Regions from separate parts of the Blautia aquisgranensis genome, predicted to be linked through region 1. Evidence: a T-box and tRNA genes for the amino acid it is inferred to sense, from the RefSeq annotation. Region 1 holds a T-box; the other holds one or more tRNA genes.
The links. The T-box of region 1 lies ahead of pheS (phenylalanine--tRNA ligase subunit alpha). A T-box ahead of a tRNA ligase gene usually reads a tRNA of that ligase, here a tRNA-Phe.

Region 1 (15,708 bases):
AGAGTCGGAAGATTTTTTTATGCGAAAAATTAAAATCAAAAGATTAATGGAAACAGAAAATGGAGGAAAACAAAAATGATGACACCATCTAAGTACAAACGTCAGTATTACATGCCGCCGGTGAAATGTATGAAATGGGCGGAGAAGGAATATGTAGATAAGGCCCCGATCTGGTGCTCTGTAGACCTTCGTGATGGAAACCAGGCACTTGTGATCCCGATGAGTCTTGAGCAGAAGGTAGAGTTCTTCAAGCTTCTGGTAAAGATCGGTTTCAAAGAGATCGAGGTAGGCTTCCCGGCTGCTTCTGAGACAGAGTATGAGTTCCTTCGTACCCTGATTGAGCAGAATCTGATCCCGGAGGACGTAACGATCCAGGTTCTGACTCAGGCAAGAGAACATATCATCCGAAAAACTTTTGAGGCTGTCAAGGGTGCTCCGAAAGCAATCGTGCATGTATACAATTCTACATCTGTCTCCCAGAGAGAACAGGTATTCAAGAAGTCCAAAGAAGAGATCTTAAAGATTGCAGTGGATGGTGCCGCACTTCTGAAAAAGCTTGCAGATGAGACAGAGGGTAATTTCCAGTTTGAGTACAGCCCGGAGAGCTTCACAGGAACAGAGCCGGAATATGCGCTTGAAGTCTGCAACGCAGTTCTTGATGTATGGAAACCGACTGCAGATAACAAGGCAATCATCAATCTGCCGGTAACTGTTGAGCATTCCATGCCGCATGTATATGCAAGCCAGGTTGAATATATGTGTGACAATCTGAAATACCGTGAAAATGTTATCGTTTCCCTGCATCCGCATAATGACCGTGGATGTGGTGTCGCAGATTCCGAGATGGGACTTCTGGCAGGCGCGGACAGAATCGAGGGAACTCTGTTCGGAAACGGAGAACGTACCGGTAACGTAGATATCGTAACGCTTGGTATGAATATGTATTCCCAGGGTGTTGACCCGAAGATCGATTTTTCTGATATGCCGCATATTTGCGAGGTTTATGAGAAATGTACAGGCATGCAGGTTTATGAGAGAAGTCCGTACAGCGGTGCTCTTGTATTTGCTGCTTTCTCAGGCTCCCACCAGGATGCAATCGCAAAAGGTATGCACTGGAGAGAGAATGGTGATCTTGAGCACTGGACAGTGCCATATCTGCCAATCGACCCGACAGACGTTGGAAGAAACTATGATGCAGATGTTATCCGTATCAACAGCCAGTCCGGAAAAGGTGGCGTAGGTTATATCCTTGAGACGAAATTCGGTCTGAACCTTCCGCCAAAAATGCGCGAGGCTATGGGATATGCTGCAAAGGCTGTTTCCGATCACAAGCATAAGGAGCTTCATCCGGATGAGATCTTCAGCCTGTTTAAATCTACTTTTGAGAATGTGGTTGAGCCGTACAGCATCAATGAGGTTCATTTCCAGCAGAAAGATGGCGGTATTGTGACACAGGTTACTTCTATTTTCCGTGGAAAAACTGTTGTTACAGAGGCTGCCGGAAACGGTCGTCTGGACGCAGTAAGTAATGCGCTGAAGAAGGCTTATGAACTGAAATATACACTGGAGACTTATCAGGAGCATGCGCTGGAGCAGAGCTCTACTTCCAAGGCGATCGCCTATGTGGGAATCCGCAAACCGGACGGAACTCTTGCATGGGGCGCAGGTGTTGACCCGGATATCATCCGTGCATCCATTGATGCGCTGGTAACTGCGATCAATAACCGATAAATTAAGAAAACTGTCGTTTATGCCCGACCGAAAAATCTTGACGGGATAAGCACATAACATTATAATCAGAGCTGTAAAAACAACAGAAAAAACTGTTCTGAAAAGGAAATCAGAGAGCAGGCAGAGGTACGTTTTTTGTAAATAAGATCAGGAATCTTACGAAAAACAGAGGCTGCCTGCTCTTTTTTATGGACAGTCGGATAGCGTATTGTGTGGATAATTATGAGGACAACTGCATGATTTTGTGTGGAATGAATGTGGAATGAATGTGGATAACTCATAAATACCCCTATTAAGGATGAAAATGGCTAAAAAAGCTTGACATATAGGAGTTTATTAAATATAATTTTCCCATACATTACAGAAATGTTACAAATAATGTAATGAAAGAAAAAAAAACGTAATGATTCGTATTTTTTTGGAAACAGATAACGAAGGGGCTATCGTTTCTGAACCAGATGAATCACGGGACATTACAGAAAATTTAACGCAAGGAATGAGAGTATGGAAGTTAAAGAAGATTTACGTGAATCAGCTGCGGAGCAGGACGAACGTAAAAATGAAAAAAACAAGGGGAATTCCGTGCGCGGCTTTGCAGTGCTGACTATGTGTGCAGTTCTGGCGATGGTTATTTCTGTGGGGACAAAAATATTACCAGTAAGTGGCAATGGCAAGGTTTATGCTGCTTCTTCCGGAAAAATGGATTCCGATGAGGAAGTGGCAGTTCCTACCGGGATTGCAGGTGTTGTTTCCGGGGTTTCAGAGGCGCCGTCATCTGGCAGTACAGTTACCAGGATCGGCAGCTCATGTGAGCAGGTGATCGTGGGACAGAGAGTAAAAAAAGTAAAAAATACCACTGCAGATCTCAACGTAAGTTCCTCTATGGAGAATAAAGTCAATGAGCTGGATGCGAGATCCATCACACTTGCCGAAAATCCCACGCTGATGTCTGACGAAGATTATGCCACATTGCTGCGTATCGTGGAAGCAGAAGCCGGCAGCGAGGACATCAAGGGACGTGTTCTTGTAGCTAATGTGATCATGAATCGTGTAAAGAGCGAAGATTTTCCTAATACAGTAACGGAGGTCGTTTGGGATAACAGTGACGGAGTTCCGCAGTTTTCCCCGACTTACGACGGAAGGATTAATGAGGTTACGGTTTCTGACGAAACGAGAGAGGCTGTGAAGCAGGCACTGAAAGGAACAGATTACTCAGAGGGTGCCCTGTTTTTTATTCAGAAATCCGCAGCGGAAGCGCATAATGTGAAATGGTTTGAAAAAGATCTTAAGAAGCTTTTCAAATATGGAGTCCACGAGTTTTATACATACAAATAAACTGTGCGAATGCCGTACAGAAAAAATGCCGGTGTCTGCGAGGATGCCGGCGCTTTGTTTTTTGAGAAAAACAATTTGAGGTTTTTTTTAAAGTGGTGGCATTTTCCATAATTCCATGCTATAATGTGATAACGTTGAAAAGAAAACAAATATTTTACAATAGAAAGGCGGAACACCAATGCAGGTATTGTACAAGAGCACCAGAGGAAAAGAGCAGGCAGTTACAGCGTCTATGGCCATACTGAAAGGCCTTTCTGAGGACGGCGGACTGTTCGTGCCTGACAGCATTCCCAAGCTGGATGTATCAATGGAGAAGCTGGCACAGATGACTTACCAGGAGACAGCTTATGAGGTAATGAGCCGTTTCCTTACAGATTTTACAGAGGAAGAGCTTAAGGACTGTATCCGTAAGGCATATGATAGCAAGTTTGACACAGAGAAAATCGCACCGCTTCATGAGGCAGACGGAGCTTATTTCCTGGAGCTGTTCCACGGTGCTACGATCGCGTTCAAGGATATGGCACTTTCCATTCTTCCGCATCTGATGACAACAGCAGCGAAGAAGAACGATGTTAAGAACGAGATCGTTATCCTTACTGCAACCTCCGGAGACACAGGTAAGGCTGCCATGGCAGGCTTTGCAGATGTACCGGGAACGAAGATCATCGTATTTTACCCGAAGCATGGTGTCAGCCCGATCCAGGAGAAACAGATGGTAACACAGAAGGGTGCTAACACTTATGTTGTGGGCATCACAGGAAACTTTGATGACGCCCAGACAGCAGTCAAGAAGATGTTCAATGATCGTGAGATGGCTTCTGAGCTTGATAAGGCAGGTTTCCAGTTCTCTTCTGCGAACTCCATCAACATCGGTCGTCTTGTTCCGCAGATCGTATACTATGTATATGCTTACGCAACGCTGGTTCGTGATGGTAAGATCAAGGATGGTCAGGAGATCAATGTAGTTGTTCCTACAGGAAACTTCGGAAATATTCTTGCTGCATATTATGCGAAACAGATGGGACTTCCGATCCATAAGCTGATCTGTGCTTCCAATGAGAACCGTGTTCTCTATGATTTCTTCCGTACAGGAACCTACGACAGAAGGCGTGACTTTATCCTCACAACATCTCCATCCATGGATATCCTGATCTCCAGTAACCTGGAGCGTCTGATCTATCGTCTTACAGGAGAGAATGCAGAGAAATGCGCTGAGCTTATGAAATCCTTAAGTGAGGGTGGCGAGTACACGATCACAGAGGATATGAAAGCACAGCTTGGCGATTTTTATGGTAATTTCTGCAGTGAGGAAGAGACTGCACAGGCGATCAGTGAGACATATAAGAACAGCAATTATGTCATCGATACGCATACTGCAGTTGCAGCAGGCGTATATAAGAAATATGTAGGTGAGACAGAGGATCACATACCGACTGTCATTGCTTCTACTGCAAGCCCGTACAAATTTACAAGAAGTGTTATGGAGGCTCTTGGGGAGGACCATAAAGAACTGGATGATTTCGGGCTTGTGGATGCACTTTCCAGATTCTCAGGAGTCCCGATTCCGCGTGCAGTTGAGGAGATCCGTACAGCACCTGTACTTCATGACAGAGTTGTGGATGCACCGGATATGCCGGATGCGGTAAGAGATATTCTTAACATTAAATAATAAAATTCATTAAGAATGTGTATTTTCTGTTGAAAAAGCACAAATACTGGTTTATAATAAACACAACGAAAACCGAATCCTGGAATGTTCGATCCCCCTTTTCTTTTTGAACCTACATTGACATTTTGGGAATCCAAGATCGCAGGTTGGATGTCAGACCTCTCGTCGTGGTAGGCAGAAGACACTGTTGAGGATACCCACCTAGCATCCGCTAGGCGTCAAAAATAAGGGAACGGCATCCCGGGATTAATCGGTTAAAGACATAGAGCCGCTTGATGGCTCTTTTTTCATATATGGGAGGTATTGGTATTATGGGTGTTTCAGTGAGAAAATTTGGAACACTTCCTACTGGGGAGGAAGTAAAAATCTATCATCTTGAGAACAAGTCCGGCGCGTACGTGGAGGTTCTTCAGTATGGGGCGATCCTGGTTAAAGTATGTGTTCCGGATAAGAACGGAGAACTGAGGGATGTAGTTCTGGGGTATGACGATATCCAGAGTTACGAAGTGAACGGATGCTTTTTCGGGGCGATCATTGGAAGAAGCGGTAATCGTATCGAGAATTCCAGATTTTTTATTGACGATAAAGAAGTAGTCCTCACAGAGAATGAGAACCATAACAATCTTCACAGTGGCCCGAATGGTTTTGAGAAGAAGCTCTGGGAAGTGAAAGAAATCTCCGAGGGACAGAACAGTGTGGACTTCTTCCACATCAGCCCGGATGGAGAGAACGGATTCCCGGGAGAATTTTCAGTTATCGTGAAATATGAATTTACGGAAGAGAACGAGCTGAAGATCCTTTACAGAGGTCGTTCTGATGCAGCGACAGTTGCCAATATGACGAATCATTCCTACTTTAATCTGGAGGGTGAGGGAAGCGGCAATGTGCTGGACCAGGAGGTATGTATTCATGCGAAATATTTTACACCTGTGAGAGACAGCCAGGCGATTCCGACAGGAGAATATGCGCTGGTTGAGGGAACCCCGATGGATTTCAACAGCCCGAAGACGATCGGCAGAGATATTGAGGCAGATTTTGAGCAGCTGAAGTTTACAGGCGGATACGACCACAATTATGTGACAGACAATTATGCAAAGGGAAATGTGCGCTCCATTGCCAGTGCCTACTGCAAAGAGTCGGGCATCGGAATGGAAGTTTCCTCAGACTGTCCGTGTGTACAGTTTTATGCCGGTAACTTTATCGGAGAAGAGAAAGGCAAGAATGGACATGTTTATCATGACCGTTACGGCTTCTGCCTGGAGACACAGGTTGAGCCGAATGCAGTAAATGTGGATGAATTCCATTCACCGATTCTGCGACCGGGTGAGGAGTACAGCTCTGAGACGATCTATCGTTTTTTTACAAAATAAACAGCTGCGATGTGTGATCAAGAATGTGGCAAGAAGAAACAGAGGTATGAACAGTAATGCAGATACGTGTGGCAGAAGAGAAGGATGCGGCAGCACTTGTAGAGATCTATTCCTATTACGTTGAGAAAACGGCGGTCACATTTGAATATGAGACACCGTCCGTGGAGGAATTTACTAGGCGCATTCGTGACATCCAGAAAAAATATCCCTATATTGTGGCGGAAGAAAATGGTGAGATCCTGGGTTATGCCTATGGTTCGGCGTTTCATCCGAGAGCTGCCTATGGCTGGTGTGCAGAGATGTCCATCTATGTGAAACATGACAGAAGAGGAAACGGCGCCGGTGGAAGGCTTTACCGCGCGCTGGAGAGCCTGCTGGCGGAGATGGGAATTCTGAATCTGAATGCCTGCATTGCTGTTCCTCAAAAAGAGGATGAATATCTTACCAATGCCAGTGTGGATTTTCATAGGCATTTCGGATACAAGAGAGTGGGAGAATTCCACAGATGCGGCTACAAATTTAACCGCTGGTATCATATGTTATGGATGGAGAAGATGATCGGTGAGCATAAGAAATTGCAGCCGGCCGTGAAGCCTTTTCCAGAGATCCAGGATAAGATCGGATTTGAGCGCTTTTCCTGGTAAAAAAGAAACTCGAGGGGGTCAGCATGGACGAAGAGAAGAAAAAACGAAACCTGATTCAGCTCATGCTGGGATTTGTGAAGAGAGCAAATGGAGATCATGTAAGTGCATATGCCGCTCAGGCTGCGTACTTTCTGATCATGTCATTTATTCCGTTTGTATTGTTTCTTACAACATTGATCCGTTACACACCGCTAAGCTACAATGTTGTCCGTGACGCGATCATAGGTTTTGTGCCCGGGAATCTTCAGACCTTTGTGCTGAGTATTGTAGTTGAGGTATATAAGAGAAGCACGGCAATTGTGCCATTATCCGCTCTGATGGCACTCTGGGCGTCAGGAAAAGGTATGCAGGCCATAATCAACGGTCTCAACACGATCTACCATGTGAAGGAGACACGAAACTGGCTGACGAACCGTATTTATTCGGTTTTTTATATGCTGTTATTTGTGCTGGCGATTATTGTCACCCTGTTGATGCTTGTCCTAGGAAACCGTATTCAGATTGCGGCACAGAGGACAATACCGATTCTGGGAAGACTCCTTGGAAAGCTCATGGGGGCGAGAACTCTGCTGGTATTTGCAGTGCTTTTTGTGGTTTTTCTTGTGCTTTATAAGGTGCTTCCCAACAGAAAGGCAACGTTTAAGAGCCAGCTTCCGGGAGCGTTTATCATTGCAGTAGGCTGGCTTATTTTTTCCTACGGATTCTCTCTGTATTTTGAATTTTTTCCGAATTTTGGAAATATGTATGGAAGTCTGACGGCTTTGATCATGGTTATGCTGTGGCTGTATGTGTGTATGAATCTGATCCTGTACGGGGCGGAGATCAACGCATACTTCGAAAATGAATTCCGGCGGGCGCAGAAATCAGTAAAAACTCTGCTCACCAGAAAAGAAAATGAAAAAAACAGCTCCAAAGAATCATGACTTTACAGACTTTGCGCTTGACAGAAAGCGGACCTTGTGGCATAGTATTAAAAGACAGAAAAAGCTGTGAAGGTGTTAGAGAGGATTATTTTCTCACAGAGAAGGGAAGTCACCGGCTGTAAGCTTCCCCGGGTTCAGATAATTCTTGAGTTTCCCACCGGAGCTTCCTCTCTGAAATAACAGTAGGAGATGACGTATGCTGCGCGTTAAGCAGACAGAAGTGCCCGTGATCTTTCATGGGAAACTGGGTGGTACCGCGGATATTCCGTCCCTTTTATAAGGGACGGTTTTTTTATTGCCCATTTTTGCTTCGGCGGAAGATGGATAGCGGCGTATCATTGATCATTTATATTAAAGGAGAAATAGACCATGGATATGAAAGAAAGACTTCAGGAACTGGCTGAGAACGCCAGAAAACGGATCGAGGAATCCGAGGGCCTGGATAAGCTGAATGATGTGCGTGTTGCATATCTTGGAAAAAAAGGTGAGCTTACAGCAATCTTAAAAGGTATGAAAGATGTTGCTCCAGAGGAGCGTCCGAAGGTTGGTCAGCTTGTTAATGAGACAAGAGCAAAAATTGAGGAGCTTCTGGAAACTTCCAGGAAAGAGTTTGAGGAAAAAGTCCGTGAGGAGAAGATGAAGGCTGAGGTTATCGATGTAACACTTCCTGCAAAGAAGGCAAAGATCGGTCATCGTCATCCGAACACTATCGCTCTGGAAGAAGTTGAACGTATCTTCATTGGAATGGGCTATGAAGTTGTTGAAGGACCTGAGGTTGAGTATGCAGACTATAACTTCACAAAACTGAATATTCCTGAGAATCATCCGGCAAGAGATGAGCAGGATACCTTCTTTATCAACGATTCCATTCTGCTTCGTTCCCAGACTTCACCGGTTCAGGCCCGTGAAATGGAAAAAGGCAAGCTGCCGATCCGTATGATCGCACCGGGACGTGTATTCCGTTCTGACGAGGTGGATGCAACACATTCTCCTTCCTTCCATCAGATCGAAGGTCTTGTTATTGATAAGAATGTTACATTTGCAGATCTTAAGGGTACTCTTCAGGAGTTCGCAAAAGAACTCTTCGGACCGGAGACAAAGACAAAATTCCGTCCACATCATTTCCCGTTTACAGAGCCGAGCGCTGAGGTAGATGTATCCTGCTTCAAATGTGGCGGAAAGGGTTGCCGCTTCTGTAAAGGATCCGGCTGGATCGAAATTCTCGGCTGTGGTATGGTTCATCCGAACGTTCTCCGTATGTGTGGAATCGATCCGGATGAGTATACTGGATTTGCTTTTGGTGTAGGTCTGGAGCGTATTGCACTTCTGAAATACGAGATCGATGATATGCGTCTTCTGTATGAGAATGACAGCAGATTCCTGAAACAGTTCTAAAAGAGCCAGAAGGCAGATTTTGGATTTTCAGTTAAATATAGAAAAAAGAAGGGACAACCAAAATGAATACTTCATTATCTTGGATTAAAAAATATGTGCCGGATTTGGATGTAACGGCACAGGAATATACAGATGCCATGACTTTAACAGGCACAAAGGTAGAGGGCTTTACAGAGCTGGATGCAGATCTTGACAAGATCGTGATCGGTCAGATCGACAAGATCGAGAAGCATCCGGATGCAGACAAGCTGATCATCTGCCAGGTGAATATCGGAACAGAGAGCGTACAGATCGTAACAGGTGCACCTAATGTAAAAGAGGGAGATAAGGTTCCGGTAGTTCTTGATGGTGGACGTGTTGCAGGTGGTCATGACGGAAAAATGACTCCTGGCGGAATCAAGATCAAAAAAGGCAAACTTCGCGGTGTTGAGTCCTGTGGAATGATGTGTTCCATTGAAGAGCTTGGAAGCACAAGAGAAATGTACCCGGAGGCACCGGAGTACGGTATCTATATTTTCCCGGAGGATGCAGTTGTAGGCGAGAGTGCGATCAAGGCACTTGGTCTTGACGATGTAGTATTTGAGTATGAGATCACTTCCAACCGTGTAGACTGCTATGGAGTCCTTGGAATCGCAAGAGAGGCAGCAGCAACTTTCCAGAAGAAATTCTGTCCGCCTGTTGTAGAGGTCAAGGGAAATGATGAGAAGGCTTCTGACTACGTAAAGGTTACTGTAGAAGATCCTCAGCTCTGCCCACGTTACTGTGCAAGAGTTGTAAAAAATGTGAAGATCGGTCCGTCTCCGAAATGGATGCAGAGATGTCTGGCTTCCAACGGAATCCGCCCGATCAACAATCTGGTAGACATTACAAACTATGTAATGGAAGAGTTCGGTCAGCCGATGCATGCATATGATCTGGATACCATCGCAAACAAAGAGATCGTTGTACGCCGTGCAGGAAAAGATGAGAAATTTGTCACACTGGATGGTCAGGAGCGTACCATGGATGAGAACGTTCTGATGATCTGCGATGGTGAAAAAGCAGTTGGCATTGCCGGTATCATGGGTGGTGAGAATTCCATGATCACAGATGATGTAAAAACAGTTCTTTTTGAGGCTGCATGCTTCGATGGAACAAGCATCCGTCTTTCTTCCAAGAGAATCGGACTTCGTACCGATGCTTCCGGTAAATTCGAGAAGGGTCTTGACCCGAATAATGCCCAGGCTGCAATCGACCGTGCATGCCAGCTGATGGAAGAGCTTGGTGCTGGTGAGGTAGTCGGAGGAATGGTTGATATCTGCAATGAGACAAGAGAGCCATCCAGAGTAAAATTTGAGCCGGAGAAGATCAACAAGCTTCTTGGAACAGACATCACAAAAGAAGATATGATCGGTTATCTTGGACGTGTAGAGCTGGCCTATGATGAGAAAACAGATGAGATCGTTGCGCCTACTTTCCGTCAGGATATTCACTGCAATGCAGATGTTGCAGAGGAGGTTGCGAGATTCTACGGCTATGATAAGATCCCGATGACACTTCCTACAGGAGAGGCTACTACAGGTAAGCTTCCGTTCAAGCTTCGCATCCAGGAAGTTGCAAGGGATATCGCTGAGTATTGTGGATTTTCTGAGGGAATGTCCTATTCTTTCGAAAGCCCGAAGGTTTTTGACAAGCTTTGCATTCCTGAGGACAGCGAGCTTCGCAAAGGCATCACCATCAGCAATCCGCTTGGCGAGGATTACAGTATCATGCGTACAAGCACACTGAACGGTATGCTGGCATCTCTTTCCACAAACTATAACAGACGTAACAAAGATGTTCGTCTTTACGAACTTGGAAATATTTATCTTCCAAAGTCTCTTCCACTGACAGAGCTTCCGGACGAGCGTACCATGTTTACACTTGGAATGTACGGAAAAGGCGATTTCTTCGATATGAAGGGTGTATGCGAGGAGTTCTTCGAGAAAATCGGCATGAAGAAAAAAGTTACCTATGATCCGAAGAGCGGCAAGCCGTTTCTGCATCCGGGAAGACAGGCCAACATGATCTATAAGGGCAAGGTTGTGGGATATCTCGGAGAGGTTCATCCTTCTGTTGCAGATAACTATTCTATCGGAGAAAAAGCATACATTGCAGTGATCGATATCCTGGATGTGCTGGAATTCGCAGGCTTCAACCATAAATACACCGGAATCGCAAAATATCCGGCTGTAACACGTGACCTGAGCCTTGTAGTTCCTCATGCGGTTCTTGCAGGACAGATCGAAGAAATCTTCGACCAGAGAGGCGGAAATATCCTGGAGAGCTATCAGCTGTTCGATATCTATGAGGGAGCACAGATCGAGAAAGGCTTCAAGTCCATGGCTTATTCTCTTGTATTTCGTGCTCATGACAAGACTCTTGGTGAGAATGAGATCTCAGCTGTTATGAAGAAGATCATGAATGGCCTGAACGGACTTGGAATCGAGCTGAGAAGCTGATGCTGATCTATATCGTAAGACATGGTGTGACGGAATGGAATAAGCTGAAAAAGCTTCAGGGTGCTGCGGATGTTCCTCTTGCAAAGGAGGGCATCCGTCTTGCGGAAGAAACCGGAAAGGCTCTGAAAGACGTAAAATTTGACATCTGTTTTACCAGCCCGCTGTCGAGAGCAAAACAGACTGCAGAATGTATACTTGGAAACAGAGACATTCCGATCATACCGGATAAGCGTATTCAGGAGATCAATTTCGGAGTGCTGGAGGGGGACAAGGTAAGAGATCCTGAAGGGAATTATATTGATCCGCAGATTGAGATATTTTTCAAAGATCCTGTGAATTTTAAACGCCCGGAAAATGGTGAGAATATCTTTGATGTGATCGCCCGGACAAAAGATTTCTGGGAAGAAAAAACAACAGATCCGTCCCTTGCGGACAAAACGATCCTGGTAGCATCTCACGGATGTGCGGTTCGTGCACTATTGCAGAATATCTATCATGATCCGAAGAATTTCTGGCATGGTTCAGTACCGCCGAACTGCTGTATCAATCTTGTGGAAGTGAAGGATGGTAAGACGACACTTCTGGAAGAGGACAGGGTTTACGCATAAAAAAACAGAAGAAGCGCAGAAGAACTGAAATGGTTGTTCTGCGTTTCTTTTTTATACACGAAATTTGTGAAAAATACACAGGTTATGATTGACTAATCAGAATAAAGAGAGATAAAATAGATAAAGCAAATAAATAATTCAGAAAAATAAAGTTAAATATTACTAATTAGCGAAAAACTATTACAATGGTATGAAACATAAAAAAGAGGTGAGCATATGCAGTCGTTAAATGAGACAAATGCAGGCGAGAGCTATACGGTTAAATGGATGACGGGAATGCCGGAAACGATGGAACAGATCAGACAATACAATGTCAGTGAGGGAAAGACCATACAGGTGATCAGCCGGATACTTGGAGGTGTGATTGTCGGTGTGCAGGGACGCAGGATCCTGATCAGTGATGATGCAGCCTGTCGTATAAAAGTATGAGAAATATCAGTGCCTGAAAGGACAATTCTTTTGACGAGAATTGTCCTTTTCTGTTGTTTTGGGAATGATGTTATGATAGTATGGAACAAAAGAAAACTTTTTTCGAAAATAGAAAAAGGGGAGGCAGATCATGGGAAAAAAGTTTATGAATACAGTGCTGTTTCTGGTTGTGGCCGTGGCAGCAGCTACTCTTACTGCTTATGTGGGTAAGGGTTCCGGAAATGTATTGTTTTATAATTTTACATTTCTTGGAATTATGGTGATCATATATGCTGTAGGACTTTTTGCCGGCTTGTATCGGATGGAGAATCTTACAGCGGCTCTGAAGCACGGAGCAGCGGAGATCACAGAGGTATTTCAGCTTCCGGGAAGAGCCAGAAAAGAAGAGATCGGTCAGCTGAGAGGAATTTTCGGTGATCGTTATCTGGACAAAAAAATGGATGATTTTGTGGACAGTATCAGCCGGACAGAAGAGGGAATCGCTGAGGTGGAGGATTTTGTGAATATTGAAGATGTGGATGTTCATATTCATAAGAGACTGCTGGAGATGGCTCCGGATATTTTTACAAGCCTTGGTATCCTTGGTACATTTATCGGTCTTGTGTGGGGGCTGAAGAATTTTCAGCCTACAGATTATGAGGTGATGACCAGCTCGGTATCGGCACTTGTAGATGGAATCAAGGTTGCGTTTCTTACCTCGATTTATGGTGTTGCACTGTCGGTGGTGTACACTTTTGGAATGAAGAGCGGTTATTCATCCATGTCACAGGCTATGCAGGATTTTCTGGATCGTTTTCATGCACTGGTTCTGCCGACAGCGGAGAATGAATCCTGGAATCTTCTTGTTTCCAGTCAGAAAACACAGACAGAGGCTATGAAACAGATGGCAGAACAGTTTTCCGTGCAGATGGCGGACAGCTTTGAGAAGGTGATCACACCTACATTTCAGAAGATGAATGATTCATTGGATGTGCTTACTGCGTCTGTAACGAAAGGGCAGCAGGATGCGATCCGTGAGATTCTGGACACATTTTTAAGTGAGATGCATGGATCGTTCCAGATGCAGTTCGAGGATTTTAATGATGCGCTGGCTGAACTTAAGAAAGCACAGAAGGACAACACGGAATACACATCGGAGCTTTACAAGACGATGAGCAGCCAGCTGAGTGAAACTTTCACGAAGCAGGAACGTGCGATGAAGGATGCAATCAAAGAAATCAATGAGATGCAGAGTAAGTATATGAAGACTGCGGACCGCATCCTGCGTGATAATCAGATGATCCAGCAGCTTCAGAAGCGGGATTATGAGAAGCTTGCCGAGCATATGCATGAGAATGAAAAAGAGTCTTCTGCTTTGTGGAAGTCCTGCAATGAGTCTATGCGGCAGTATGTGGACAGTGCGGCTGAAGGTATGAAAACGGCAGCGGATTCGAATAAGATCAGTGCAGAGCTTCTCCGTGAAGATAAAAAAATGATCGAGAATTTTGAAATTAAGATGAACGAATTTACGGAGAGCCAGAAAATGGTCAGCGCTACACTGGATGAGGTACGCAGACTGCTTTCTGAGATTAAAACTGCGAAAAATAATCGGGATATTCATCTGGTCGCAGGCCAGCCATGGGGATATGGCAGCGGTGCGGGAGCTCAGGAGCTTAAAGAGAAGCTTGACAGTCTGGAGGATCTTCTGGATGGTCAGGGTGCGAGACAGGAGGCTCTGCTGGATGAGATCGAGAGAAGTATCCGTGAGATGACCAAGGTGGTTCAGAAAGGGCGTTTTGGCTTCTTTAATAAATAAGAGTTGGGAGACTTTTGAGTTGAGACAATAAAGGGGAGAAGTATTGATGCACAAAAAACGAAGGCCAGAAGATGGAGGATTTAACATCTGGCGTTCCTATTCAGATATGATGGCAGGTGTTTTGCTTCTTTTTGTTCTGATCATGTGTGTGACTCTTTTTCAGGCGCAGAAGAGTTATAATGACAGCCTGAAGGAGCGGGATGAAAAAATTGCTCTTCAGGAGAAATATACGGAGGAGCTTCTTGAAAAACAGAATGCGCTTGATGAACAGGCGGGGACTTTGAAGAGCCAGGATGAGAAAATCGAATCCCAGGATAAAGAGTTGTCGTCTCTGGCAGAACGGCTTACGAATCAGCAGAAAACGCTGGAAGAACAGCAGAAGACTCTTGAGGAGCAACAGAAAAAACTGGAAGAGCAGCAGAAGAAGCTGTCTTCCCAGAAAGAGAAGCTGGAAGAACAGCAGTCGTCACTGGATGAGAAAACGGAGCTTTTGGAGTCTCAGCAGCAGCAGATCGATAAGATTATTGGTGTGAAGGCTGAGGTTGTAGAAGCGCTGCAAAAGGAATTTGCGAAGAAGAATCTGAATGTGGATATTGATTCACAGACGGGTGCGCTGACACTGAATGCAAATGTTATGTTTGACTATGACCAGGCTGAATTGACGGATTCCGGTAAACGGACGTTGTCCATGGTACTGCCGACATATTGTAAGGTTCTTTTGAATGATTCCTATAAGAAGTATCTGGGTGAAATCATTATTGATGGTTATACAGATACGGATGGAGACTACAGCTATAATCTGGAGCTGTCTCAGAGGAGGTCGCTTGCAGTGGCACAGTATCTTTTGAATATTGAGGGGGATTTTTTAAAGGATACGCAGGTTCAGGAGCTGCAGGATTGTCTTACCGTAAATGGTCATTCTATGGCGGATCCTGTTCTGGATGCGGATGGTAATGTGGATAAGGATGCGTCCAGGCGTGTGGAGGTGAAGTTCCGGCTGAAGGATGAGGAGATGATCCAGGAGCTGAATAAGATCATGCAGGGGGATCAGAAGACAGAGAGCGCCGATAGCCCGGATAGTGCAGATAGTGAGAGCACTGGGAAAAGTTCGGCGGATAAGAAGAAAGAATAGAGTGTTGGGAAGTCCCGGATAGCGTGGAAGCTGTTCGGGGCTTCTTTTTATATTAAGAGGTTAAAATGCCTTTTGGAAATCTTCTGGTACAGGGGCAAGAAAACACAAAGGTTTTCCGGTTATTGGATGTGTGAATTCCAACTGAAAAGAATGGAGTGCCTGGCGCTTGATTTTGTCAAAAAACGGATGATAGAGAA
Region 2 (15,708 bases), on a different contig from region 1:
CTGTCTGTGTGATAGTAACGCAGTACATGATCCGGATAGTACTGATCGCCATATGCCCACGGTCCGGCCGGATCGTGGAGAGGATCATCTTCGTCCCGTTCCTTACCGCCGCTGGCCATCTGTGCAAAAGCCTGAGCACTTTCAGCAGTCCAGGTGGTTTCCCCATTTTTTTCGAGATAAGAAAAATAGGAATCCGCACCGAAATTATAGGCCTGGAGAGCAAGCCGGATATGCGGCAGATCATCAGGACTGGTGCAGCCGGCTTTATCAAGCGCGTATTTCAGCTCCTGTATTCCACAGGCAATAGAATAGGAAGGATCCGTGATCCCGTTAGGTTCCTGCGGATATTGTGTATTATAAGAGCCTTCCGAGGACTGCATCGGGTCATTGCCATGTCCGGAGCTCTCCTGCATCATAACAGCCAGGATGAGATCCACATAATCGGACATGCCATATTGTGCAGCTTCGGCAGTTACCTCGTCCCGGTAGGATTCGCATGAGGAATTGATCTGATAAGCATTCTGCTGCCTGGACGGAAAACGCATAAAGAGCGAAATGAGGCAGACAATGATCACCAGGAAGAGACAGCCAAGCATGATTTTCTGTCTGCGTACCTGCCGTACACGGAGAAGCTGACGCTGTTTTTTTGTGAGTTTGGGATTTTTCGTTTTTGTATTCATAAGAATATTGTAACTGCTGTGTACAGATTTGACCAGTTAAGAAATGTGATCTTTTTGTTAAAAATTTCTGAAGATGACCCTGTAAAATTGCAAAATACGATATGATATGCTATGATAGTCGGGACAAACAGCAGAATGCCGAAAAAAGGAGGCAGGATTTTTTATGCGAAAAAGGCTTCTTGCAGTTATTTTGTGTGCTTCCGTATTGTTTCCCGTATCAGCATCCGCAGAGGTGCCGGGATATGAGGCTACACTGAATACATATACACAGGAGAAAAAAACGCCCCAGCAGTTTCAGATCGATGATGGGGCAGGAAATACAGTAAATGCGCTGGCGAAAACAGACACACTTTACGTTACAGCGAAAAATACAGTGATCAGATCGAATCCGGGGGACAGCGGTACAGAGCTCAGATCTGTGCTTCTGGGAACGAAGCTGGAGAGAGTAGCGGTCTGTGATAATGGATGGAGTAAGGTCACATTTCAGAAAGATGGCGAGGATAAGATCATTGGCTATGTACAGGACGACGTGCTCAGTGATACGGAAACTGTGAATAAATTTACAGATACTGTCACAGCGGCGAAAGATAGCGATATCCTGGATTATCCAGGCAGAAAAGACGGAGAAGTTGTTGGAGAAGTTCTTCAGGACGATGAGATTAAAAGAACAGGAACAGTCGATGACATCTGGAGCCGGATCGTATATACGGATGACAGCGGCTCGGAACAGACAGGATATATTCCAACTAACGCTCTGGAAGGATATCAGGATACAGAAGTAGCTAAGGCAGAACAGGAAAAGGAGACAAAAGCAGGTTCCCTTACCAAGAGCTCCGGAGAGGGAGTTTTTGCAGAGGCAGTGGATGGCGTGACTTCTACGGGCGGTTCTGATTCAACAGCGAAAGGTGTTAAAGAGGGAACTCCGATATCGGTTTCCTCGGATGCAACACTGAAGCCACTTGGAACTTTCCGTGTTACCCATTACTGTCCTTGCAGCATTTGTTGTGGACCGTGGTCTAATGGAATCACATCCACAGGTGTGACAGCAACGACTAACCGTACGATCGCTGTAGATCCGAGTCAGATTCCGTATGGTTCTAAGATAGTTATCAATGGTCAGGTGTATGTTGCAGAGGACTGTGGTGGCGCGATCCGTACCAACTGTATTGATGTGTATGTGGCAACGCACGCAGAAGCAGAACAGAAAGGTGTATTCTACACGGAGGTTTATCTGCTTCAGTAAAAAACAAAAAACTATACTAAAAAAGACTGCCTAAAGCGGAAAGGCAGTCTTTTTTTGGACAAAAAAATAATGCCCAGAGCCGGAATCGAACCAGCGACACGAGGATTTTCAGTCCTCTGCTCTACCAACTGAGCTATCTGGGCATGTGCTCTTGCGAGTACTTTGTTACTTTAACACATTTATGTGTGGATTGCAAGCGGAAAAATAAAAAAATTGCAGATGTTTTTTCAAAAAATCTGATTTTCGTAAAAACATCTGCAATATCTTATCGTGCTTTATCTTGCTGCCAGATAGATTTTTTCCATGTCCTTCATATTCAGCTGACGGAATACACCGATGGTACGCGTATCTTCGAAACTGCATTTGAATGCGAGGTCGTGAATTTCTTTTTCTGAGAGATCAAGGCCAAGCTCATGAAGGCTGGTCGGCATCTGGATGGAACGGAAGAAATCTTCCATGGCTTCAATACCGGCAAGAGCAGTCTTGTTAAAATCAAGGCTGCATGGAATCTCAAACACATTCGTTGCAAACTGGGCAAAACGCTCCGGATTAGCCTCATAAACATAGCGTGCCCAGCTTCCCCAGAGAGCGGCAAGACCGGCACCGTGAGCCACATCATAAGTTCCGCCAAGCTCGTGCTCCAGCTGGTGGCATGCCCAGTCACCGCCACCGGTCCCGCATCCGGTAAGCCCGTTGTGGGAAAGACTTCCTGCCCACATGATCTCTGCTCTTGCAGTATAATTATCAGGTTCCTTCATAAGGATCCGTGCGTTGTAGATCACAGTCTGCATCAGAGATTCACTGATACTGTCTGTGATCTCCATGGTTTCGATGTTTACGAAATAGCGTTCCATTGTGTGCATCAGGATATCAACGCAGCCGCTCTCAGTCTGATACTGAGGAAGAGTATAGGTGAGTCTTGGATTTAAAATGGCGAAACGCGGTCTGCAGAGATCGTTGCGCGCAGTGCTTCGTTTCAGCCAGCCTTCTTCATTAGTGATAACGCAGGAGTTGCTCATCTCGCTTCCGGAAGCTGCGATGGTAAGGATGACACCTACCGGCAGACAGGCTTTCGGAGTTTCGGTGCGGAGAAAGAACTTCCACACATCAGTCTCCGGATTGGCAAGCCCGTAGCCGATTGCCTTACAGGAATCAATTACACTTCCGCCGCCTACGGCAAGCAGAAAATCCACATTTTCCCTGCGGCAGAGTTCAATTCCTTCTCTTACCTTGGAGAGACGCGGATTGGGAACAACACCTCCCAGAGTGACATAGGCGATACCGGCTTCATCAAGATTTTTTTTGATCTCGTCGATCAGTCCGGATTTCACTGCACTGTGTCCGCCATAATGAATCAACACTTTATGACAGTTCTGCCCTTTGAGAAGAGTGCCGATCTGAAGGTGTGTATCTTTTCCGAAGATGACCCGTGTGGGGGCAAAATATTCAAAATTTCTCATGTATGTAAATCTCCTTATAAATGGTTTTGATTATTTCGGACAAACTGTTATAATAATAGCATAGAAGAGAAACAGGTGCAAGATTTCAGGCTGCGTAGAACCTGGGAAATGTGATATAATATTACTGATTTCAGTACAAAAGTGACCAGGTCACGGAAATGGGCAGCAGCAGAGTGTATATTATAGAACAGATTCCAAAGAACGAAGAAGAAAGCAGGTGTCTGAAATGGAAAATATCATTATCATAGGTGCAGGTCCGGCAGGTATTTCAGCTGCACTTTATGCAGCAAGAGGAAATATGGATCCGCTGATCATAAATACAGGGATCGGTTCCCTGGAAAAAGCAGAGAAGATTGAGAACTACTATGGACTTGAGAAGCCTCTTTCCGGAAAAGAGCTCTTTGAAAGAGGACTGGAACAGGCCAGAGCACTTGGCGTTCGGATCCTGGATGCCCAGGTTGTGGGAATGGGTGGCTTTGATACCTTTGAGGTGAAGACTACAGCAGGTGATCTTGAGGCAAGAAGTGTGATACTTGCAACAGGAAGCAAGAGAGCCACTGCGAAGATTCCGGGTGTGAAGGAATTTGAAGGAAAGGGTGTCAGCTACTGTGCAGTGTGTGATGCGTTTTTCTACCGCGGCAAAGAAGTTGCAGTTCTTGGAAACAGCGACTTTGCTCTGCATGAAGCAGAAGAACTTTCCCATACAGCTTCTCATGTAACGATCTTTACCGATGGAAAGAAACCTGAATTTTCCAGAGAGAATTCCATTGATGTAAATACCATGAAGATCCAGGCAATTGAAGGCGATGAGCGGGTATCCGGAATCCGTCTGGAGAGTGATATGAGTATGCAGGAAGCAGGAGGAGAGGCTACGTCCTTTGAACCGGCTGAGGGTGTTTTTGTAGCACTTGGCACAGCGGGAAGCTCAGAGATGGCCCGTCAGATCGGAGCTGAGCTCAATGAAAAAGGCAATATAAAGGTCAATGCAGATATGGAGACTACAGTTCCGGGGCTGTACGCAGCCGGAGACTGTACAGGCGGTCTTCTTCAGGTAGCCAAGGCTGTTCACGACGGAGCACAGGCAGGCCTTTCCGCCTGTCAGTATGTGCGGAAGCTTCTGAAAGAGCAGGCATAGCTTCTGGAGAATTGCACACACTGATAGCTGTATAAAATATATAATAGAATCAGGTTTTTCATGAAAAATAAGGAGGAATAATTATCATGGCAAAAGTTTTTACAACAGACAATTTTGAGGCAGAGGTATTAAATGCAGAGAAACCGGTACTGGTAGACTTCTGGGCTACCTGGTGCGGACCGTGCAGACGTCAGGCTCCGATCGTAGAAGAGCTTGCAGAGGCCGGATATGAAGTTGGCAAGGTTGATGTAGACAAGGAGCCATCCATTGCACAGCAGTATAAGATCATGAGCATTCCTACACTGCTTGTATTCAAAGGCGGCAAGGAGACAGCCCGTTATGTTGGACTGACACCGAAGGCAACACTTGAGGAAGCACTTCAGTAAAAAATCATAAAGTATTCATCATTTCATAGAGACGGCTTTTGTTCAGAATGCGGATCGATCCCCGCGAGATCTGGATAGAGCCGTCTTTGCTCATTTTTTTAAGACTGCGGCTGACCGCTTCTCTTGCACTTCCGATGGAGCGCGCGATTGCTTCCTGGGTAAGAAGAAGCTCATCGGAACCGGTATCTGCGGCTTCATCCAGAAGGAATGCAGCAATTCGTTGTGGAAGCGTCAGAAAAAACGTCCGCTCGATTCCGGATATTACATCGGAAAAATGCTCGGTAGTCAGTTTATAGATAAAGTTTTCCAGATAGATGTTATTTTTCATAAGTCTGGAAAAAGGTACTGCAGGCAGAAGCAGAAGAACACAGTCTGTTTCGGCGTCAATCTGTACATCAAAGGTGATCGCTGAGAGCATGCAGGAGGCAGAAAGCGTACAGATTTCATTGTCCCTTAAACGGTACAGCGTGGCCTCTTTTCCCTGGGAGGAGAGAAGGTAAACTCTTAAAACTCCCTTCAGGAGAAAAAGGGTTCCCAGACACTGCTTCTCTTCAGACTGTACGGCAACACCTGCCGGATAATGAAGCTCATGGATATTATCAAGAAGAAAATTTTGATCTGTTTCTGTCATATGCTCCCAGAAAGGAAAGGTCTGAAAATATTTCAGACAGCTGTTTCTGTCCATTAAATCGTACTCCTTATATAAAAATTTTGTAAGTAGTAACTAATTATACTCTGATTCGGGGGTAAACACAACGTACGATTTACTTTACATCCGCAGAAAGGAACGTTATAATCAGAAATCGAAAAGAATAAAATCAAGGAGAAGATAAATTTGAAAATCTTACTTGCAGCATGCAATGCGAAATATATACATTCCAATCTGGCGGTATATAATCTGAAATCCTGTTCAGGTAAATACAGCCCCCAGGTCGTGATCCGGGAATATACGATCAATCAGATCCGGGATGAGATTCTGAAAGATATTTATCTGGAGCAGCCGGATGTTGTCTGTTTTTCCTGCTATATCTGGAATATTTCTTTTGTAAAGGAGCTGGCTCCGGACCTGAAGAAAATTCTTCCGGAGACCGATTTCTGGGCAGGTGGTCCTGAGGTGTCCTATGATGCGAGGGAATTTCTCCGGAAAAATCCAGCGTTTTTCGGTGTAATGGTAGGAGAAGGCGAAGAAACTTTCCATGAGCTGGCAGGCTATTATATTAAGAAGAATCCCAAAAATCTGAAAGAGATCCAAGGTGTGGCATTCCGTGATGAGCTGGATGTCCCGAATATCGTACACACAGGCTGGAGAGAGCTGATGGATTTAAGCAAAGTACCTTTTGCATATAAAGATCTTACAGAGTTTAAGAACCGGATCATTTATTATGAGAGCAGCAGAGGTTGTCCGTTTTCCTGCAGCTACTGTCTTTCTTCTATAGATAAGAAGCTCCGTTTTCGCGATATTGAGCTGGTGAAAAAAGAGCTGCAGTTTTTTATCGACAATAAAGTTCCGCAGGTGAAATTCGTGGACCGTACCTTTAACTGCAAGCACGATCATGCCATGGCAATATGGAAATATATCACAGAGCATGATAATGGAATCACGAATTTTCATTTTGAGATTTCGGCAGATCTTCTCCGTGAGGAAGAGCTGGCTCTGATGAAAACCATGCGTCCGGGACTGATCCAGCTGGAGATCGGTGTGCAGTCTACCAATCCGGAGACGATCAAAGCGATACACAGAACCATGGATTTTCAGAAATTGCGGATGATTGTGGACAGAATCCACAGCTTTGGAAATATCCATCAGCATCTTGATCTTATCGCAGGCCTTCCGTATGAAAATTACGAGAGCTTTCACAAATCCTTCTGTGATGTGTATGCTATGCGTCCGGAGCAGTTCCAGCTTGGTTTTCTGAAGGTGCTTAAAGGATCTCATATGATGGAGATGACGGAAGAATACCAGATCCTTTATAAAGACAGGGAACCATATGAGGTACTTTCCACAGCGTGGCTTGACTATGGCGAAATTTTGAAGCTGAAAATGGTGGAAAGTATGGTGGAAGTGTATTATAATAGTGGTCAGTTCAAAAATACCCTTGTATTTCTGGAACAGTATTTTGAAGATCCGTTCCAGATGTACGAGGCACTGGGCAGATTTTATGAGAAGAAGGGATATTCCGAGATCTCCCATTCCAGAATGAGACGTTATGAGATCCTTATGGAATTTGCCGGGGAACACAGCGAGATTCCACAGGAAGGACTTTCAGATGTGATGGTTCTGGATCTTTATCTCAGAGAAAATCTGAAAAGCAGACCATCCTTTGCATCAGATCAGAAGCCGTATGAGCGCCTGGTCTGGGATTACCGGAAAGCAGAAAAAATTCCGAAAACCGCACATATCGAAGTGTTCCGGGATGGAAGAAAGTTTCTTTTCGACTATATGCACAGGGATCCGCTGACCAACAATGCGAAATTAACGGATATTACAGATGAGGTGAATAAAAATTATGGGAATGTTTGATCCAAAAAAAAGAAAAGTGATCACAGCGATCATTGCAGTTATTCTGGTTCTTGCAATGGTAGTTCCGACTGTGCTTTCGCTGATCATTTACTAAGGCGATACGTATGAAACTTGGGAAAAAAGCCCTCGAGGCATTACAAGCGGAAATAGACGGAATTCTTAAGCCGGGCGACGAGCTGATCGTTGCAGGAGCTGTGGCAGCGGAAGGAACTGCATGGCTCACAGAGAACCGGCATGAGAAGCTGAGAGAATTTTTTGCAGAACGTTTTCTGGAGGATGCCAGAAGACTTCCGGAGATATATGGAACCGGAAGGCTGGAAGAAAACAATAAAGTCTGGAAAATGGCGGAAAAAGCTGGTGCCAGTGCCAGATACCTTATGGGCGAAGGTGGATTTCTTGCCGCACTCTGGAAGATGGCTGAGGCTTCCGGGGTAGGACTGGAAGTAGATCTTCGGACTGTGCCTATTCGTCAGGAAACCATCGAGATCTGTGAGATCTTTGATGTGAATCCCTATAAGCTTCTATCCGGAGGAAGTATCCTTCTGGGAATCTCAGGCGGAGATGCTTTTGTGCAGGAGCTTCGAAGGGAAGGAATCATGGCTGCAGTGATCGGACAGACCAATTCCGGAAATGACCGGCTTCTCTACAGCGGCGGAAACGCCAGATATCTGGAACGTCCGGCGAAAGATGAGATCAACCGTTTCCGGGAGAATTCCGGAGAAATGACAGAACAGCAGAAAAGAGGATAGAAATGGGAGTTTTAAATATTGTGCTCCATGAGCCGGAGATTCCGGCAAATACAGGAAACATTGGAAGAACCTGTGTGGCTACAGGAACCAGATTACATCTGATAGAGCCGCTTGGATTCCGTCTGAATGAGAAAGCTATCAAGCGTGCAGGTATGGACTACTGGGAACATCTGGATGTGACGAGATATCTGGATTATGAGGATTTTCTCAAAAAGAATCCAGGTGCAAAGATTTATTATGCAACAACGAAAGCGCCACAGAGTTATACAGATGTGCAGTATGAGGATGACTGCTTTATCATGTTCGGAAAAGAGAGCGCGGGTATTCCGGAAGATATCCTGGTAAACAATCAGGAAAACTGTGTGAGGATTCCTATGATCGGAGACATTCGTTCGCTGAACTTAAGCAATTCTGTTGCGATCGTACTTTACGAAGCACTGAGACAGCATAATTTTATACATATGAACCTGGAAGGGCATCTGCGGAATTATGAATGGAAATAAAAAATAAAACGTAAATGGAAATAAAAAGAACTTTCTTGCAGACTGTGATGCAGTGTTAATAGTCTGATGAGAAAGTTCTTTTTATTTATAGCATTTCAGAAGATCAGAGATTACTTTGACTTTTCAAGTGTAAAGAGAAATTCAGTACCTACGCCAACGGTGCTGATCACATTGATATTCTGTTTATGTGCATTGATGATCTCTTTTACAATGGCGAGACCGAGGCCGGTACCCTTGCGGTCTTTTCCCCGGGAAGCATCGATCTTGTAAAAACGGTCCCATATTCGTGGGAGACTTTCCTTCGGGATGCCGGTGCCGTGATCCTTTACAGAGACAAATACCTTTCCGTGTTTTACTGTTGTTTCCAGTTCGATAGAGGAACTATCGTTGCTGAATTTTACAGCATTGTCCAATAAATTGTACAGTACCTGCTGGATTTGTTCCATATCGGCACGGACAAAGAGCTCTTTTCCTGCCAGACGGAGCTCAAGGCGGATATTACGTTCTGAGCAGGTTCCCTCAAAAGTAGCGGCAGTGGTGCGGATCGTTTCGTTGATATCAAAACGGCGCATATGCATCATCCGTTTTTTGACGTCCAGTTCATTCAGGGTGAGGAGACTTCGTGTAAGCTTCTCAAGACGGGTAGATTCAAATGCAATGACCTTGAGATATTTTTCCTGCATTTCCGGTGGGATCGTGCCATCCAGCATAGCTTCCACATAACCCTTGATTGAAGTAAGCGGTGAGCGGAAATCATGGGAAACGTTGGAAATAAACTGTCTCTGATATTCTCCGTTTTTGTTCAGTTTATCTGCCATATAGTTGAGGGAATGAGAGAGATATCCCATTTCATCCTCGGAATCTACAGGAATCGTGTAGGAAAGATTTCCGTTGGCGAATTCCTGCGTGCCTTTCAGGATTTCCTTTAAGGGCTTATGTACCCGGTAAAAATATACCAGCAGAAAACTGAAAAACAATGCGTAGATCACAAGGAAGATGATGATCATTACTTCCATGATATTGCTGCGGCTTTCGTAGAGATTTTTCATTGGATAATGAACCGCAAGATAACCGATGACCTGATCGGTATCTTTTACAGGAACGACTGTTGTTAAATGGGCAGTTTTGAATGTCCCATAAAATGTACCGGAGGAATAGCATTTCTCATTATAGTCAGAAGGACTGAAATCCTTAACTTTTATATGTCCGGTATCACTGTCGTGTTCGGAAGTGTTTATAAGAACGGTTCCTTCAGTATCCATGATCCAGAAATCTGCATTTTCAAAAGAGGCAGCAGAAGAAAGAGAGAGGGAAAGCTTCTGGCTGTCAGGATTTTTTACCGCCTGCCGGATCTCATCCTGGGAAACAATATGGCTGGCTGTCCGGTAAAGGGAAGTACCGGTAGTTTTTTCCAACTTCTTTTCTACGAGGTAGGAGCCACCGGAGGAAAGCAGCAGAAAGCAGATTCCTCCGATCACAAAATAAAGAATCAGAAGCTTGGTGTAGAGATGCTGCTTCATGAAGCTTTTACCTCGAATTTATAGCCGATGCCCCATACTGTGGAAAGCGCCCAGTTAGGATTGTCTTTGATCTTTTCACGCAGACGCTTAATGTGAACATCGACAGTTCGGGTGTCACCGATATATTCATATCCCCAGATGTGATCCAGAAGCTGCTCTCTTGTAAAAACCTGATTGGGAGAGGCAGCCAGAAAATAAAGCAGCTCAAGCTCTTTTGGAGGCATATCAATCTGGTGTCCCATATATGTCACTGAATAATTGGTAAGGTTGATCACAAGGTCCGGATAGGAAACACATTTTTCCTTAGGGGCGGAAGCTGGTGATTTCACATGGAACCGTCGCAGAACAGCGCGGACCCGGGCTACCAGTTCCTTGGAATCAAAAGGTTTGATGATATAATCATCAGCCCCCAGTTCAAGACCGAGAACCTTGTCAAAAGTTTCGCCCTTGGCAGAGAGCATGATGATCGGTACGTCGGAAGTATGCCGGATTTCGCGGCATACCTGATAACCGTCGATTCCCGGAAGCATGAGATCCAGGAGAATGAGATCCGGGTGAAAAAGGTGGAACTGCTTCAGGGCTTCTTCGCCATCATTTACGATCTTGGTCTCAAAGCATTCTTTTGTGAGATAGAGAGCCACAAGCTCTGCAATATTGTTGTCATCGTCAACAATGAGAATTTTTTGTTTTGTAGCCATGATAAGCTCCTTTTTTTATTTTTTGAATTCTACAATAGTCACACCGGCATCGCCTTCTCCGAATTCGCCGAGACGGAAGGATGCCACGTGCTTCTGACGCTTGAGATAATTGTGTACACCTTTACGGAGAGCACCGGTACCTTTACCGTGAACGATGCGGACGGATTTCATATGTGCGATATAGGCATCATCCAGATATTTATCCAGCTCTGCCACAGCTTCATCCACAGTTTTTCCCAGAAGATTGATCTCTGTGGAAATGCTGGCTGCTTTTGACATACGGATCTTTCCTGCACCGGTACGCTGCATGGACGGAGTGGTGATCACTGGTTCATCCACAAGTTCCAGATCAGAGATATGTACCTTGGAGCGGATGATACCCATCTGTACAAAAAGGTATCCTTTGGAATCCGGATGGCTGGAAACAGTTCCCTTGAGGTTCAGACTCAGTACTTTTACTGTGTCACCAAGAGAAAGATCCGATGGTTTCAACTCTTTCTTTGGTTTCTGTTTCTGCTGTTTGGAGGACATGCCTTTTTCAGCTTTTGACATACGTTTTTTCAGATTCTGGCGTTCTTTTTCCACGGAAGCAGTGTCCACGTGATCTTTCTGGAATTTATGGAAAAGCTTCATGGTCTGGTCTGCATATTCCTTGGTGTCGCGGAGAATCGCATGCGCCTGTTCGTTGGCTTCGCGGAGAATCCGTTCTTTACGTTCATCTAGCTTTTCTTCTTTTTCCTGGAGATTCTTCTTAAGTTCTTCGACCTGCTCTTTATAGCGGGCGATTTCTGCACGCTCATTTTCGATGGTGACACGGCTCTGTTCCAGAGAAGTCAGAACATCCTCGAAGGATTCATCCTGTTCGCTGATCTGCTCCTTTGCCTTGTCAATGATATAGTCCGGAAGTCCCAGTTTGGAAGAGATAGCGAAAGCGTTACTCTTTCCGGGAACACCGATGAGGAGACGGTAGGTAGGTCGTAAGGTTTCCACATCGAATTCGCAGCAGGCATTCTCCACGCCTTTGGTGGAAAGAGCATAGACCTTCAGCTCGCTGTAATGTGTGGTAGCCATAGTGCGGATTCCCTGTTCATGGAGGTGAGACAGGATCGCGATGGCCAGAGCTGCACCCTCGGTAGGGTCGGTTCCGGCACCAAGCTCATCGAAGAGAACCAGAGAGTCCTGATCTGCAGATCTGAGGAAGGAAACTACATTTGTCATATGGGAAGAGAAGGTACTCAAGGATTGCTCGATACTTTGCTCATCACCGATATCTGCGTAGACTTCGCGGAAAAGTGCAAGCTCGGAGCGGTCAAGAGCAGGAATGTGAAGACCGGACTGTCCCATCAGAGTAAGAAGTCCAACGGTTTTCAGGGAAACAGTTTTACCACCGGTATTTGGTCCTGTTACAACAAGTAGGTCAAAATCATCTCCCAGGCGGATGTCGATAGGGACAGCCTTTTTCTTATCAATCAGAGGATGCCTTGCCTGACGCAGACGGATCCGTCTCTCAGTATTAAAAATTGGTTCGCTGGCATTCATATCCATAGCAAGGGCTGCCCGGGCAAAAATAAAGTCCAGCTGAACCATAATGGAAAGATCGGCATGGATCGCCTCCAGCTCGGCAGCAACCTGCTGGCTTAAAGAAGCGAGAATCACTTCGATCTCTTTCTGTTCTTTCAGCTCCAGTTCACGGATATCGTTGTTCAGCTTGACAACAGCCATCGGCTCTATGAAAAGTGTGGAACCGGTAGCGGACTGGTCATGGATCATACCGGCAACCTGGCCTTTATATTCGGCTTTTACGGGAATACAGTAACGACCGTCACGCATGGTGATCACGGCATCCTGAAGATAGTTTCGGGCGCTTCCGGAAACCAGGGAAGAAAGCTGTGTATGGATCCGGTCGTTGGTTGATTTGATACTGCGGCGGATCTGGCGAAGTGTGCTGCTGGCATCGTCACTGATCTCATCTTCGGAAATAATACAGCGACGGATTTCGGTGCTAAGTGGTGTCAGAGGCTCCAGTGCCGCAAACATTCCGTCAAGGGAATCGGTCATTCCATCGTCACGGTCACTTCGGGAATAGGCTTTGACACGGCCGGTATTCTCTAAGAGACTGCAGACAGAAAGCAGTTCCGGTGCGTTCAGTGCACTGCCAACGGTGAGTCGCTTCAGTGTGCCGCGGATATCCTTGACACTGCCAAAGGAAATGCCGCCTTTTTTGAAGAGGCGGGCAAGGGCATCGTGGGTCTGCAGCTGCATGGAACGAATCTCTTCGATATCTGTGGAAGGGGTAAGCTTCCGGCAGAGATCTTTTCCCATAGGGGAAGAGGCTTTGTCTGTGAGCAGATCTATAATCTTATAGTATTCAAGTGCTTTATATGCTTTTTTGTTCATTGTTGCTCCTTTTTGTTACTTTTGTTACTTTGTATGCCTTTGTATATAACACAGGATACATGCAAAGACATTCTGTTTCTTATTTTACATGATTTCCGTAGCAAAGGAAAGTAAAATGTGTTATGATACTGAATAAAGTAAAGGGAATAGAAAGGCAAATAATTTATGCGTTTTTTAAATGAATTACACGAGGGAGACAGAGTAAACGGAATTTATCTCTGTAAACAGAAACAGGCAGCCATGACGAAGAATGGTAAGCCATATGAGAATTTGATCCTTCAGGACAAGACCGGTGTGATCGATGGTAAGATCTGGGACCCGAATTCTCTGGGGATCGATGAGTTTGATGCACTGGATTATATAGAGATCATGGGAGATGTGACAAGTTTTGCAGGTGCCATGCAGCTGAACATCAAGAGAGTCCGCAAAGCCGGAGAGGGTGAATATGATCCGGCAGATTATCTTCCGGTCAGCGAGAACAGTGTGGATGATATGCAGAGTCAGCTTATGGCTCTGATAGACAGTGTGAAGAATCCGTATCTTTCCCAGCTTCTGAAGAAGCTTTTTGTAGAAGATAAGGAATTTATGAAAGTGTTCGAGGGACATTCAGCAGCGAAAACTGTGCATCACGGATTCATCGGCGGTCTGATGGAGCATACTCTTGGAGTGACACGTCTCTGTGATTATATGGCGAATGCGTATCCTCTTTTGAACCGAGATCTTCTGATCACAACAGCACTTCTTCATGATGTTGGAAAAACCAGGGAGCTTTCTGCTTTTCCGATGAATGATTATACAGATGAGGGACAGCTTCTGGGACATATTATGATTGGAGCACAGATGGTACACGATCTGGTGAAAGAAATTCCGGATTTTCCGGAGAAGATTGAGAATCAGGTGATCCATTGTATCCTTGCCCATCATGGTGAGCTGGAGTACGGATCTCCGAAAAAACCTGCACTTGCAGAGGCAGTTGCTTTGAATCTTGCAGATAATACAGATGCAAGAATGGAGACGCTGACAGAGATCTTCCATGCAGACAAAGGAAAAAAAGAATGGCTTGGCTACAACCGTTTTTTTGAGTCCAATTTAAGAAGAACAGGAGATATTTAATTAATGGAATTCCGTAAAAATGATATATTAACCCTGGATATAGAAGATTGCGGAGTTGACGGTGAAGGTATCGGGAAAGCCGATGGCTTCACCGTTTTTGTGAAAGATGCCGTGATCGGTGACAGGATCAAAGCTAAGATCATCAAGGCAAAAAAGAACTACGGCTATGGCCGTCTGATGGAGGTGATCACACCGTCCCCATACCGTGTGAAACCAGCCTGCTCCATAGCACGTCAATGTGGCGGCTGCCAGATCCAGGCACTGTCCTATGAAGAACAGCTGAAATTTAAGGAGAAAAAGGTTCGCGGTCATCTGGAGCGGATCGGAGGTTTTAAGGATCTTGAAATGGAACCGATCATGGGAATGGAAGAACCATACCATTACCGCAACAAAGCCCAGTTCCCCGTAGGAAAAAATAAAGACGGAAAGATCATTACCGGTTTTTACGCAGGAAGAACGCATTCTATTATTGAGAACCGGGATTGTATCCTGGGTGTAAAACAGAATAAAGATGTTTTGGACTGTGTAATTGGACATATGGAAAAGTATCATATTCAGCCTTATGATGAGACCACTGGCAAAGGCCTTGTGCGTCACATTATGATCCGGTATGGATTTCATACAGATGAGATAATGGTGTGCCTGATCTTAAACGGCGACAAAATTCCTGCAGAAAAAGCACTGGTGGAATCTCTCTGCGAAATTCCGGGGATGACAAGCATTACAGTCAATGTAAACAAAAAACGAAACAATGTAATTCTCGGTGAACAGCTTCGGCTTCTCTGGGGACAGTCCTATATAACGGACAGTATCGGAAGTGTATCTTATCAGATCTCGCCACTGTCCTTTTTCCAGGTCAATCCGATCCAGACGGAGAAGCTTTATGGAAAAGCACTGGAATACGCAGGACTTACCGGCAACGAAACCGTATGGGATCTGTACTGCGGAATCGGAACGATCTCGCTTTTTCTTGCACAGAAGGCGAAATTTGTCCGCGGCGTGGAGATCATACCACAGGCCATTGATAATGCAAGAGAAAATGCGAAACTCAACGGAATTGAAAACGTGGAATTTTTCGTGGGAAAAGCGGAAGAGGTTCTGCCGAGGGAATACGAGAAGAACGGTGTTTATGCCGATGTGATCGTTGTAGATCCGCCACGAAAGGGTTGCGATGAGGTACTGCTCAATACAATCCTGAAGATGAAGCCGGAGAAGGTCGTATATGTAAGCTGCGACAGCGCCACACTGGCGAGAGACCTGAAGATACTTTGTGAAGAAGAGTATGAGCTGAAACAGGTTTCTA

Region 2: it has a tRNA-Phe gene. The T-box ahead of pheS (phenylalanine--tRNA ligase subunit alpha) is inferred to sense a tRNA for this amino acid. The anticodon was not compared.

Annotation. Positions count from the first base shown of each region.
Region 1 covers NZ_JBBMEJ010000016.1:41,036-56,743, forward strand. The annotation lists gene WMO28_RS12795 (2-isopropylmalate synthase) at 76-1,731, shown strand; gene WMO28_RS12800 (cell wall hydrolase) at 2,236-3,066, shown strand; gene thrC (threonine synthase) at 3,245-4,735, shown strand; RNA gene ssrS (6S RNA) at 4,809-4,986, shown strand; gene WMO28_RS12815 (aldose epimerase family protein) at 5,047-6,105, shown strand; gene WMO28_RS12820 (GNAT family N-acetyltransferase) at 6,162-6,749, shown strand; gene WMO28_RS12825 (YhjD/YihY/BrkB family envelope integrity protein) at 6,773-7,672, shown strand; T-box leader at 7,730-7,948, shown strand; gene pheS (phenylalanine--tRNA ligase subunit alpha) at 8,048-9,067, shown strand; gene pheT (phenylalanine--tRNA ligase subunit beta) at 9,130-11,547, shown strand; gene WMO28_RS12840 (histidine phosphatase family protein) at 11,547-12,155, shown strand; gene WMO28_RS12845 (FeoA domain-containing protein) at 12,372-12,584, shown strand; gene WMO28_RS12850 (MotA/TolQ/ExbB proton channel family protein) at 12,715-14,379, shown strand; gene WMO28_RS12855 (OmpA family protein) at 14,426-15,511, shown strand; gene WMO28_RS12860 (RluA family pseudouridine synthase) at 15,572-15,708, opposite strand, start outside.
Region 2 covers NZ_JBBMEJ010000013.1:36,567-52,274, reverse strand. The annotation lists gene WMO28_RS11330 (lysozyme family protein) at 1-680, opposite strand, end outside; gene WMO28_RS11325 (3D domain-containing protein) at 844-1,923, shown strand; tRNA gene WMO28_RS11320 (tRNA-Phe) at 1,994-2,066, opposite strand; gene WMO28_RS11315 (iron-containing alcohol dehydrogenase) at 2,199-3,383, opposite strand; gene WMO28_RS11310 (FAD-dependent oxidoreductase) at 3,610-4,518, shown strand; gene trxA (thioredoxin) at 4,605-4,904, shown strand; gene WMO28_RS11300 (helix-turn-helix domain-containing protein) at 4,909-5,589, opposite strand; gene WMO28_RS11295 (DUF4080 domain-containing protein) at 5,740-7,425, shown strand; gene WMO28_RS11290 (AIR synthase-related protein) at 7,530-8,174, shown strand; gene trmL (tRNA (uridine(34)/cytosine(34)/5-carboxymethylaminomethyluridine(34)-2'-O)-methyltransferase TrmL) at 8,177-8,677, shown strand; gene WMO28_RS11280 (ATP-binding protein) at 8,788-10,197, opposite strand; gene WMO28_RS11275 (response regulator) at 10,194-10,895, opposite strand; gene WMO28_RS11270 (endonuclease MutS2) at 10,911-13,292, opposite strand; gene WMO28_RS11265 (3'-5' exoribonuclease YhaM family protein) at 13,458-14,405, shown strand; gene rlmD (23S rRNA (uracil(1939)-C(5))-methyltransferase RlmD) at 14,409-15,708, shown strand, end outside.